DNA from 3 places in the Dactylosporangium darangshiense genome. Region 1 is predicted to be linked to each of the others. Evidence: riboswitches for the same ligand, from Rfam matches in the RefSeq annotation. Region 1 holds a riboswitch; each other region holds the start of a gene.
What was found. Region 1 has a riboswitch for cyclic di-AMP ahead of ABD901_RS31395 (C40 family peptidase). Riboswitches for the same ligand answer to the same signal wherever they lie in the genome.
Positions count from the first base shown of each region.

Region 2: another riboswitch for cyclic di-AMP. It lies ahead of ABD901_RS41700 (C40 family peptidase); the one in region 1 lies ahead of ABD901_RS31395 (C40 family peptidase).
Region 3: another riboswitch for cyclic di-AMP. It lies ahead of ABD901_RS25895 (hypothetical protein); the one in region 1 lies ahead of ABD901_RS31395 (C40 family peptidase).

Region 1 covers NZ_BAABAT010000020.1:74,920-78,880, reverse strand. Annotated here, with positions in the region: gene ABD901_RS31400 (methyltransferase domain-containing protein) at 1-388, opposite strand, end outside; gene ABD901_RS31395 (C40 family peptidase) at 431-1,393, opposite strand; cyclic di-AMP (ydaO/yuaA leader) riboswitch at 1,437-1,581, opposite strand; gene ABD901_RS31390 (ABC transporter ATP-binding protein) at 1,926-2,660, shown strand; gene ABD901_RS31385 (ABC transporter ATP-binding protein) at 2,657-3,445, shown strand; gene ABD901_RS31380 (AMP-dependent synthetase/ligase) at 3,442-3,961, shown strand, end outside.
Region 2 covers NZ_BAABAT010000035.1:30,796-34,756, forward strand. Annotated here, with positions in the region: gene ABD901_RS41690 (SDR family oxidoreductase) at 1-272, opposite strand, end outside; gene ABD901_RS41695 (TetR family transcriptional regulator) at 359-922, shown strand; gene ABD901_RS41700 (C40 family peptidase) at 919-1,917, opposite strand; cyclic di-AMP (ydaO/yuaA leader) riboswitch at 1,925-2,072, opposite strand; gene ABD901_RS41705 (MarR family winged helix-turn-helix transcriptional regulator) at 2,191-2,634, opposite strand; gene wrbA (NAD(P)H:quinone oxidoreductase) at 2,711-3,322, shown strand; gene ABD901_RS41715 (MFS transporter) at 3,319-3,961, shown strand, end outside.
Region 3 covers NZ_BAABAT010000014.1:185,735-189,695, forward strand. Annotated here, with positions in the region: gene ABD901_RS25890 (MIP/aquaporin family protein) at 62-754, shown strand; gene ABD901_RS25895 (hypothetical protein) at 819-1,613, opposite strand; cyclic di-AMP (ydaO/yuaA leader) riboswitch at 1,868-2,011, opposite strand; gene ABD901_RS25900 (sugar phosphate isomerase/epimerase family protein) at 2,174-2,962, shown strand; gene ABD901_RS25905 (DUF2264 domain-containing protein) at 2,943-3,961, opposite strand, start outside.

The DNA of each region.
Region 1 (3,961 bases):
AGGCGAGCGTGCCGCCGTCGTCGAGGCCGGCGGCCCAGGCCGGCAGGAGCGTCTCGTGGCCGGCGACCCACTGCAGCGAGGCGTTGGCCACGATGACGTCGACGGAGCCGCGCTGCGGGCGCCACGAGCCGGCGTCGGCGAGCTGGAAGCGCAGCTGCGGCGTCTGCAACCGCGAGGCGGCCTCGATCATCGCCGGCGAGGAGTCGATGCCCAGGATCGCCGCGTCGGGCCAGCGCTCGGCGAGCGTGGCGGTCATCGAGCCGGGGCCGCAGCCGAGGTCGACGACGGCGACCGCCCCGGCGGTCGGGATGCGGGCCACGAGCTCACGGAACGGCCGCGCCCGCTCGTCGGCGAACCGGTTGTACTGCCCTGGATCCCAAGACGCCATGCCCCCATTCTGCGGGGCATGGCGTCCGGAGAGCGCTGCGGCCTAGAACTTTGGGCGGCCGTACCCGACGATCGGGCGGCCGGCGTACGACACTTCCTCCACCCATTTTCCGGTGGTCGGCGCGTCGACCATCTTGCCGGGCTTGGTGTACATCCCGACGTGCGAGATACCCGAGTAGAAGAAGATCAGGTCGCCCGGCAGTAGCTGGGAGGCGCTGATGTGCACCACCGTCCTGTACTGGTCGGCGGCGTTGTGCGGCAGGTTCACGCCTACCTGCTTCCAGGCCGCCATCGTGAGACCCGAGCAGTCGTACTTGCTCGGACCGGCCGCGCCCCACAGATACGGCTTTCCGAGCTGGGCGTAGGCGAAGTCGACCACCTTCTGGCGTGTCGCGTCGTCGATGACAGGCGCCTTGGCGTTGGTGACGCCGGACCCGTTGACCTTCGTCGACCCGGCGGCGGTCGCCCGGTTCTTGAGGTCCTGCAGCTTCTTGATGTCGCCCTCGATCTTCTGACGCTGCGTCTCGAGCTGCGTCTTCTGGGCGGTCACGGCGGCCAGCGTCTCGTCGAGGGCCTTCTTCTCGCCGTCGTACTTGCTTCGGGCCGCCTTGTAGCCGGCGATCTCCGCGTTCTGACTGTGCGTGATCTGCTGCAGCATCGAGAGCTGGTCGACCAGGTCGCCCGACGACGAGGCGTTGAGCATGAGCGAGAGGCCGCGCATGTTGCCGGCCGTCTTGAACTGCGCGATCGCGAACTGCTCGACGTTGGCGCCGGTCGCCGCGACCCCGTCCTCGAGGGGCTTGAGCTTGGTCTGCAAGTCGGCGGCCTTGGCCTGGGTCGAGGTGAGCTCGTCATTGACGTGGTTCCACGACTCGACGGTCGCCTCGAGCTCCTGACTCGACTTGTCGAGCTGCGCCTCGATCTCCGACAGTGAGGGATCGGCGTGCGCGACCGTGGCCGGCGCCAGCACGGTGAGTGACACGAGCCCGATCAGTAGGGTTCGCACCACCGAGCGCCTGGCGCGGTGTCCAGTGGACAAGGAAAGACCCTTCTTCACTGTGGTGCCGCCTACCGGGTTAGCTGACGGGTTCGGGCGGGAAGAGGAAGGCGCCCTACCGCAGCGATGCGGATTCACCCCGATTGACACTCTGGGTCCCCGGTTCGATGCACACCGCGACGAGGGGATCGGGGCGGTGCGTCGAGCTCGATTCGGCGGCGCTCGCCCGGCGTCATCCGGGGTGGATGACGGACTGCCGAGCAGGCCAGCGCCTAACTTAACGTGATCATCCGCCCGGCGAAAGGCGCGTGTCCCGCTCGACATATAACGCGGGGAAAAGTCCGAATTACTGCCGGTTGGCCGTCAACATCACACCGTGACATCGAAGCCGGGGATGGTGTTGACGGTTACATATTTGGGGCTTGATTCTTCTGAGAGAGCGGGTTAAATACGTGTAACTTCATACACCGACGATGCAAATAGTTCGGGGGTCCGCCAGGTGCTACGGGTCCAGAACCTCGAGGTCGTCTACGACGATGTGATGCTGGTGCTGCGGGGCGTCAGCCTCGCCGTCCCGGAGGGCAAGATCGTCGCGCTGCTCGGTGCCAACGGCGCCGGGAAGACCACCCTGCTACGGGCCGTCTCCGGCCTGCTCGACGTGCACGACGGGGCCGTGACCCGCGGCTCCGTGAGCCTTGACGACCGCCCGATCCACCGCCTGCGCCCCGCCGCCGTCGTCCGGCGGGGCATCAGCCAGGTCATGGAGGGCCGGCGCACCTTCGCCGAGCTCACCGTGGAGGAGAACCTGCGGCTCGGCGCGCACACCCGCCGCCGCGGCGCCGCCGAGGCGATGGAGCGCATGTACACGCTGTTCCCGGTGCTCAAGCAGCGCCGCGGGTCGATCGCCGGCTACCTCTCCGGCGGCGAGCAGCAGATGCTGGCGATGGGCCGGGCGCTCATGTCCGATCCGCGGTACCTGCTGCTGGACGAGCCCAGCCTGGGCCTCGCGCCGCGGATGGTCGAGCAGGTCCGCGACCTGATCGCCGAGATCAACCGGGCCGGCACGGCCGTGCTGCTGGTCGAGCAGAACGCGACCATGGCGCTGTCGGTGGCCGAGCACGGGTACGTGCTGGAGAACGGCAAGGTGGTGCTGGACAAGCCATCCGCCGAGCTGCTCGCCGACGACGACATCCGGGAGTTCTACCTCGGCTCGCACGCCGCGCACTCCTTCCGCGACGTGAAGCACTACAAGCGCCGGAAGCGGTGGTTGTCGTGAGCGATGTGTTGCAGTTCCGCGACGTCCGGCTCAGCTTCGCCGGCGTCAAGGCCATCGACGGGGTGGACTTCGCCGTCGGGGCCGACGAGCTGTTCGCGATCATCGGGCCCAACGGCGCCGGCAAGACCTCCATCTTCAACGTGATCTCCGGGGTCTACCGGCCGCAGCAGGGCCGGGTGCTGCTCGGTGACGCCGACATCACCGGCGCGCGGCCCGACCGGGTGGCCCGCCTCGGCGTCGCCCGCACCTTCCAGAACGTCGAGCTCTTCCGCCAGCTCACGGTGGTGGAGAACCTCATGCTCGGCCGGCACCACCACATCCGCTACGGCACCCTCGCGGCCATCGCGTGGGCCGGTCGGGCCCGGCGCGAGGAACTGGCCAGCCGGGCCCGCGTCGAGGAGATCGTCGACTTCCTCGAGCTGGCCCAGTGGCGCCGGCTGCCCGTCGGGCTGCTGCCCTACGGCGTGCAGAAACGGGTCGAGCTCGGCCGGGCCCTGGCCATGGAGCCGAAGCTGCTGCTGCTCGACGAGCCGGTCGCCGGGATGAACCTGGAGGAGACCGAGGACATGGCCCGCTACATCCTGGACATCCGCGACGAGCTGAGCATCCCGATGATCCTCGTCGAACACGACATGGGCCTGGTCATGGACCTGGCCGACCGGGTGCTGGTGCTCGACTTCGGCGTGCCGGTCGCGTGCGGCGCTCCCAAGGACGTCCAGGCGAACCCCGACGTGATCCGCGCGTACCTGGGCGAGTCCGGACCGAAGGTGGGCGAGACGCCATGACCATCGCCACGCTCGTGCGCGACCACGCGCAGCGCACCCCGGACGCGGTCGCGATGCGCGAGAAGCACCGCGGCATCTGGCGCGAGATCACCTGGCGGCAGTACTGGGACACGGCCCGCGCCGCCGCGAAGGCGCTGCGCGGCCTCGGCATCGGCCCGGGCGACCGGGTGGCGATCCTGTCCGAGAACCGGCCCGAGTGGCTCTTCGCCGACGTCGCCACGGTGGCGCTGCGGGCCGCGACCGTCGGGCTGTACCCGACCAACCCGGCGGGCGACATCCGCTACCTGCTGGCGCACTCCGGCGCCAAGGTCCTGATCGCCGAGGACCAGGAGCAGGTCGACAAGGCCCTCGCGGTGCTGGACGACTGCCCGGACCTGCGCCGCATCGTGTATCTCGACCCGAAGGGCATCCGCCACCGGTACCGCCACGAGATCCTGACCTCCTGGGACGACCTGCTGCAGGACGGGCCGGGGCCGGAGCCGGAGCTCGCCGCCGAGGCCGACGACCTGGCCGCCC
Region 2 (3,961 bases), on a different contig from region 1:
ACCGCGGCCCGCTCGGCCGCGTTGGAGTTGGCCGGGTTGGCAAAGTCGTGCTTGTTGGCCAGGTGGATGACGGCCTCGGCGTCATCCGCGCCGGCGCGGATGCCGCCCAGGTCGTCGAGGTCGCCGCGGCGGACGCGGACGCCCTTGACCTCGAGGGCCGCGGCCGAGGCGTCGGAGCGGGCCAGGCCCGTGACCTCGTGGCCGGCGGCGAGCAGGTCGTCGACGACGGCGGAGCCGATCCAGCCGGAGGCCCCGGTGACGAATACGTGCATGACGTGCACTCCTCGAAGTGTTGATGTCAGTGACAGACATACCGTAGCCCGTAATGTCAGCCGCTGCCATCACTACACTGGAGCGCGTGGTGCGATGGGAACCGGGAGCCCCGCAGCGGCTGCAGCGGGCCGCGCTCGCGCTGTTCGCCGCCCGCGGCTTCGAGCAGACGACGGCGGCGGAGATCGCGCAGTCGGTCGGGCTGACGGAGCGCACCTTCTTCCGCCACTTCACGGACAAGCGCGAGGTCCTCTTCCACGGCCAGGAGCGGCTCGTGCAGGCGTTCGTGGAGGGTGTGCAGGCCGCACCGCCGGACGCCGCCCCGATCGAGATCGTCGCGGCGGCGCTGCGCTCCGGCGCGGACTTCTTCACCGACGAGCAGCGCCCGCACTCGCGCACCCGCCAGACGATCATCGACCGGAACCCGGCCCTGCAGGAGCGCGAGCTACACAAGCTCGCCACCCTCGGCGCGACGCTCGCCGACGCCCTGCGTGCGCGGGGCGTCGGCGACCTCACGGCCGACCTGGCCGCGCAGACCGGCATGACCGTGTTCGCGATCTCGTTCGCCCGTTGGATCCGCGAGGGCGAGGAGCGCCCCCTCGAAGCCATCGAGACGGACGTGCTGGCCGAGCTGCGTGCCCTAACCGCCTAAGGGCGGCCGTATCCGTAGAGCGTGTCGATATCGATCGGCGAGACCTTGACCACTGTGCGGCTGTTCGGCGCGTGGATGATCTGGTTGTTGCCGATGTAGATGCCGACGTGCCCGAGGCCGTTGTAGAACACCAGGTCCCCGGGCTGGAGCTGGCTGCGGGAGATGTGGCGCACCTTCTGGTACTGCTGGGCGGCGTTGTGCGGCAGCGTGACGCCGGCCGCCTTCCACGCCATCATGGTCAGCCCGGAGCAGTCGAAGGTGTCGGGCCCGGCGGCGCCCCAGACGTAGCGCTTGCCCAGCTGTGCCCAGGCGTAGCTGACGGCCTTGCCCGCCGCGCCGTTGACCTTCGGCGGCGGACCGGGGTTCGACACCGGGTTGGTCGTCGGCGCCGGCTTCTTCGCCGCCGCGGCCGCGGCGGCCGCCGCCTCGTCGGCCTTGCGCTGCATCTCGTCGAGCCGGGCGATGTCGCCCTCGATCTGCTTCTTGCGGGTCTCGAGGTCCGCCTTCTGCCGGCTCTGCGCGGCGAGGACCTCGTTGAGGCGGCGCTTCTCGGTGTCGAAGGCGTCCTTCGCCTTGCCGTACGCCGCCAGGTCCGCCTGCTGGCTGCGCGAGATCTGCTCCAGCGTGCCGACCCGGTCCACGAAGCTGCCGGAGTCGGCGGCGCCGAGCATCAGCGACCACGTGCCGAGGCTGCCGCCGGTCTTGTAGGCGCTGACGGCGACCGCGTTGGCGTCGGCGTGCGCCGCGTCCATCCGCGACTGCAGCGGCACCAGGTCCGCCTCCAGCGACGTCAGCGACGCCTGCGTCGCGGCGAGGTCGCCGGTGACCTTGTTGTACTGCTCGACGACGAGCTCAACTTGTTTGTTGCCCTTGTCGATCTGGGCCTGGATCTCTTCGGGGCTCGGATCGGCCTGCGCGGCACATGCGGGCGCGACCATGGCCGCGACCACCGCCCCGACGATCGCGGAGCGCAGCGCCGTTCGTCCGTTGAACACGGCAGAGTCCTTCTTCGCGGACCGCCTACCGGGTTAGCTGACGGGTTCGGGCGAGAAGGAGGCGCGCCCTACCGTGTGTCACGGATTCACCCCGGGGTCGTGCTGCGGTGGGTCCCCGGCTCATGCACCGAACGCCAGCTCGGCGCCCGACAAACGACTCGGCGGCGCCCGCCCGGGCCACCCGGGCTGGATGACGACGGCCGGCGGACTAGCACCCAACGTAACGGCCGGGTCTCGACCACGAAACCGCCCGACGGGGTATCTAAGCAACACTTAACGAGAACTAAAGCGCGCGTCGACATTGCCGGTCATGATCGCGAGCGCGCCCGGCAGTTCGGCCACGACCGATGCATCCAGGCCGGCCACGGTCTCCTCGGCCAGCGCGCACCAAACCTCCTTGACCCGCTCGACCAGCGCCGCGCCGCCCTCGGTGAGCTCCACGACGGTCGCCCGCCTGTCGGTCGGCGCGGGCGCCCGGCGGACGTGCCCGGACGCCTCGAGCTTGCGGATCATGAGTGTCACGCTGGGCGGCTCGCAGCCGAGGGCGTCGGCAAGCTGCGCCTGGATCATCGGCCCGGTCCGCGCGAGTTCCAGCAGCAGCGCCTCCTGCCCGGGGTGCAGCCCGAGCGGTGCCAGCAGCGCGGCGGCACGCGCCCGGTGCCGCAGGCTCAACAGGCGGATGGCCTGGTTGATGGCATCGGCTCGCACGAAGTCCACGGACCCTCCTTGACGGGATCGTTATGCGCATAACATTATGCGCATAACTAAATTCTACACGAGCAGAGGGGCCGACATGACCGTGAAGGTCGCCGTTATCTACTACAGCGCAACGGGCACCGTGCATGCGCTGGCCCGCGCAGTTGCCGAGGGGGCCGCCGGGGCCGGGGCCGAGGTGCGGCTGCGGCGGGTCGCCGAGCTGGCGCCGGACAGCGCCATCGACGAGAACCCGCTGTGGCGCCGCCACGCCGACGCCGCCGCGGCGGTCGAGCAGGCCGAGGTCGAGGATCTGGCCTGGGCCGACGCGTTCGCCTTCGGCACGCCGACCCGCTTCGGCGCGCCGGCCGCGCAGCTCAAGCAGTTCATCGATCAGGCCGGCGGGCAGTGGCGCGCGGGCCGCCTGGCCGACAAGCCGGTGACCGCGTTCACGTCGGCGATCAACCGCCACGGCGGCAGCGAGGCGACGATCCTGTCGCTGTCCAACGTCTTCTACCACTGGGGCGCCCTGATCGTCCCGCCTGGCTTCACCGACCCCGCCGTGTACGCCGCCGGCGGCAACCCCTACGGCACGTCCTTCGTCACCGGCCCCCCGACCGGCGCCGCCCCCGACGCCGCGGCGCTGGACGCCGCGCGTTACCAGGGCCGCCGCCTGGCGAGCATCGCCTCGCGCCTGCTGGCGGCCGCGTGATCACCGCCGACGTGCCCATGCGCACGCGCGCCGGGCTGGTGCTGGCGCTGGCGTGTGCCGGCCAGTTCATGGTGATCCTCGACGCGTCCATCGTGAACGTCGCCCTGCCGTCGATCCGCCGCGACCTCGGCTTCACGCCCGCGGGCGTGGCCTGGGTGGTCGACGGCTACCTGCTCACCTTCGCCGGCTTCATGCTCGCCGGCGGCCGCGCCGCCGACCTGTTCGGCCGGCGCCTGATGCTCGCTGCCGGTCTGGCCCTGTTCTCCGCCGCGAGCCTGGCCGCCGGCCTGGCCACCGCCCCCGGCCTGCTCGTGGCGGCGCGCGTCGCGCAGGGCGCGGGCGCGGCGCTGCTGGCCCCCGCCACCCTCGCGGTGATCAACACCGCCTTCACCGATCCGCACGCCCGCGCCCGTGCCTTCGGCGCCTGGTCGGCCGCCGGCGGCGTCGGCGGCATGGCCGGCGCGATCACCGGCGGCGCCCTGACGTCCGCCCTGTCGTGGCGCTGGGTGTTCCTGATCAACGTGCCGATCGGCGCGACGCTGATCGCCGCCGCGCTGCTGGCGCCGCTCGCGGACCGCCCGGCCCAGCGCGACTCGCTGGACCTGGCCGGCGCCGCGACCGCGACGGCGGGCCTGGCCG
Region 3 (3,961 bases), on a different contig from region 1:
GGCGATGCCGGGCATGAAACCTCGTTGTGGTCCGGCGACCGGCTGCTGACGAGGAGGAGCCATGCACAGGTACGCTGCCTACGTCACCGAACTGATCGGGACATTCTTCCTGGTGTTCACGGTCGGCATGAGCCTGCTCATCGGGAGCCCGCTGGCTCCGCTGGCCATCGGCGCCATGCTCATGGTCATGGTGTATGCCGGGGGACACGTCTCCGGTGGGCACTACAACCCCGCCGTCACCATGGGTGCGCTGGTCCGGCGCCGTGTCGACGTGGCCGACGCCGTCGCCTACTGGGTCGTCCAGTTGGTCGCGGGGCTGCTCGGCGCGCGCCTGGCCTACTGGGCGGTGAACCCCCGAGCGGTCGGGACGCTGAACCTCTCCGGCCGCACCCTGCTCGCGGCGCTGCTCGTCGAGGCGCTGTTCACCTTCGCGCTGGTCTACGTGATGCTCAACGTCGCGACGAGCAGTAGCAACCCGAACAACTCGTTCTACGGTCTGGCCATCGGCTTCACGGTCGCCGCCGGCGCCATCGCCGTCGGTCCGCTCTCCGGGGCCGCCTTCAACCCGGCGGTGACGGCCGGTATCGCGGCGCTCGGGCTGCTCGCGTGGTCGACGGCCCTGATGTACCTCATCGTCCAGGTGCTCGCCGGTGTCGTGGCGGGCTACGCGTTCCTCGCCCTCAACCCGGACGAGGTGCGGGCCCGGCGGGTCGATGAGGAGCACGAGGAGCACGAGGAGGCGGCTCACCGGTAGCGCCTGTGCACCCGAGACACCGCGCCGCGGCGCCCGGCAGGGCGCCGCGGCCGGCGTGCACGTCCTACGCGACGGCGTTCACGACCTGCTCGGCGAGGCTCTGCCACTTGGCGTAGGCGTCCGGGTACGCCGACACCTGCACCGTCTGCGCCGCCACGGTGATCGCCATCTGCTGCCAGCCGGAGACCTGCACCAGCGCCGCGTAGAAGCGGCTCGCGGCCCCGGCCGGGTTCATCAGCTGTTCGACGGTTCCCCAGTTCGGCCGCTGCTGGAACAGGCCGACCGAGTCGTGATCGCTCCCGACGCCCTCGTTGGGCAGGTTGAGCGACGCCGGAACGTTGGAGTTCGCGAGGTTGTGCAGGTGGCTCTCCTGCAACGCGGTGGCGATCGCCACCACGAACGCGCGCTGCGGCAGGTTCTGTTGCTGCCCGACCTGGATGATCGTGATGGCGTTGTTCATCTCGGCCCGGGTCAGCCCGCCGACGGGATCGTGGACGGTCGGCGACGGCGAAGCCGCTGCCGGCGCGGACGTGGCCGGGCTCTGCGCCGGTTGCGCGCTGGCCGAAGCCGCCGACTGCCGGCTGGGCTGGTCGCCCGTGCGCGCGCCGCCGCGGGACGCGCGGTTCTCGGCGTCCGCCGCCCGCCCGGTGCCGCCCTGCTGCATGGTGTCGACCTGCGCCACGGTGTCCGGCCGGCTGCCCGGCGACGCGGATACGAACAGCGAACCGGTCGCCAGGAATGCGATGACGACCGCGGCCGTGTACAGGCCGGTCCTCGGGCGGGCCGCCGAATGGCGGCCGCGGCGGTAGCGTTGCCGGTGACGGGCGAGTCGCCGCGCCATGGTCTCATCGGGCGGCATGAGGCGACCTCACGACCGGCGGACGGTGTTGCTGGCGGTGCTTCACGAAAACCTCGACTTGCTTGCTGAGAACTCGGCAGGAGGGCACGGGCCAACGACCGTCCACAGGGGACGGTTATGGGCATGGTGCCAGGGTGTGCCGGTGCGACCGGTGTTGCGCGGAGGGGTTACCGGACTGGGCGGTGGCCTTGCCGTGCCGGTCGGTGTCCGGGGCCGCGGGTCGAGGTATGGCGCCGTGCGAGGGTCTGCACGCGTGCTCCTTCCGATGCCGCCTACCGGGTTAGCTGACGGATTCGGACGGGAGGATCGCCCTACCTCGCGGCGCGTGGCCGCTCGGATTCACCCCAGTTGTGCTTGGTTCCCCGGCTCGTGCGAGCACGACTCAGCGGGTCCGCCGCGCCGTCACCTTGATCGGCGACGGTTGGGCGCAGCGAACGTCATGACCATAACGGCTGCATAACCGCAGGTGAAGCCCCTGCGCGGAACTGACAGGGTGCGCGTGGCGGCCCGGCGTTCTGCCCCTTGCCGCGAACGTGAGCGGCGCGATCTATGCTCGGTCGATGCCATGGATCTCCGGCCGGCTGGCGTTCTCGACCCTCGGCTGCCCCGGCCTGCCGCTGCCGGAGGTCGCGGAGCTGGCGCTGCACACCGGTTGGCGCGGCATCGAACTGCGCTCGGCCCCCGACGAGCCCGTCCACGTCGGCCTGTCCGCGGCCGGGCGTCGGGCGGCCGCGGAGACCCTGGAGGGCGCGGAAGTCCTCTGTGTCGCCTCCTACGTCAAGGTGGCCAGCGGCAAGATCGATGATGAACGATGCGTCGCCGACCTGCTCGCCGAGGCCGCCCTCGCCGCCGATCTCGGCGCCCGCGCGGTCCGCGTCTTCCCCGGCGGCGATGACGAGCACGGCGACGCCCGCGCGATCGGGCGCCTGCGCTCCGCCGCGGCGCAGCTGCCCGGCGGCGTCGAGATCTGGCTGGAGACGCACGACTCGCACCCGCGCGGCGAGGACGTGCGCCGGGTGCTGTCACAGGTCGACGACCCGCGGGTCCGGGCGATCTGGGACGCCCGGCACCCCTGGGCCGCGGGCGAGGCGGTCGCCGACACCCAGCGGGCGCTGGCCCCGTGGCTCGCGCATGTCCAGGTGAAGGACAACGCGGACGCCGTCGACAAGACGCCGGTGCTCCTGGGCGCCGGCGCCGTGCCGCTGCGCGAGATCCTGCGCGCGGTCGAGGGCGGCGGCTACGACGGCTGGTACAGCCTCGAGTGGGAGCGCAAGTGGCACCCCGGCATCCCGCCGCTGGCCGACGCGCTGGCCGCGGGCAACGACTGGGTCAGGTCCCTGGACGACTGACGGCGGCGCGCAGCGCGGTCAGGATTTCGTCGTCGATGCGCGGCGGCTCGTCACCGAGGTACACCGCGGTAGCGATGCGGTGCTCGCCGGGCGGGTAGTCGGCGCGCAGCATGGGCAGGACCGTGCGCGGGTGGAGCACGTTGGTGCCGGCGAAGGGCACGACGAGCTCGCCGGCCCGCACGCGGTCGGGGTCGAGGTCGACGATGACGGTGCTCAGCCCGCCGCTCTGCGCGCCGCAGCCGACCGGGCCGTGCGTGGCGGGCAGCGCCGCCGCCGACCACGGCAGGCTGAACGCGCCCTCCGCGCCGGCCAGCGCGCGGGCGGTGACGAGCCGGTGCAGCCGGACGTGCCAGCCGTCGCGGAACGGCGCGAGGGACGTCTCCACGGTCACGTCCGGCCACGGCGACCACCGCGCCCGGACGACGCCGCCGTCGACGCGCGAGTCGTCCACCTCCTCGCGGGCCCGCCAGCGCCGCCCGGCGTCGTCGCTGAGCGCCAGCATGCTGTCGAAGGCGCCCGCGGCGAGGCTCCGGTCGCCGGCGGGGACGCTGAAGCCGGCCCGGGTCGAGTAGGCGAACTTGGCGTACTTCGCGGCGCCGCCGCGCGCCCAGTCGCGCCAGCCCTGCCCGTTGAGCAGGACGACGTCGCCCCGGTGCCGGCTGACGACGGCCTTTGGCGCGGGCTGTGCGCTCACCGCGTCCTCGTCCGCCGGTGCGGATCCGGCCGCGGTCCAGAAGGGGTGCTCGGGCGGCAGCGCGAGGGGAAGGAAGAACTTGGTCGACCAGTACGGGGAGCCGGCGCCGAGGTACTGCTCCACGATCCCGCCGTTCGGGTAGCCGTAGCCGACGGTGAGCAGCCCGTCCTCGCTCGCGATCGGCCGTTGCCACCACCACGCCAGGTGCCGGTCGGCCAGGCCGCGGACACGGTCCCAGGGCAGCGCCGGCAGATCGGCGAAGGCCAGCGCGCCCCAGAACGCGCCCTGAGCGAAGCGGTACCCGA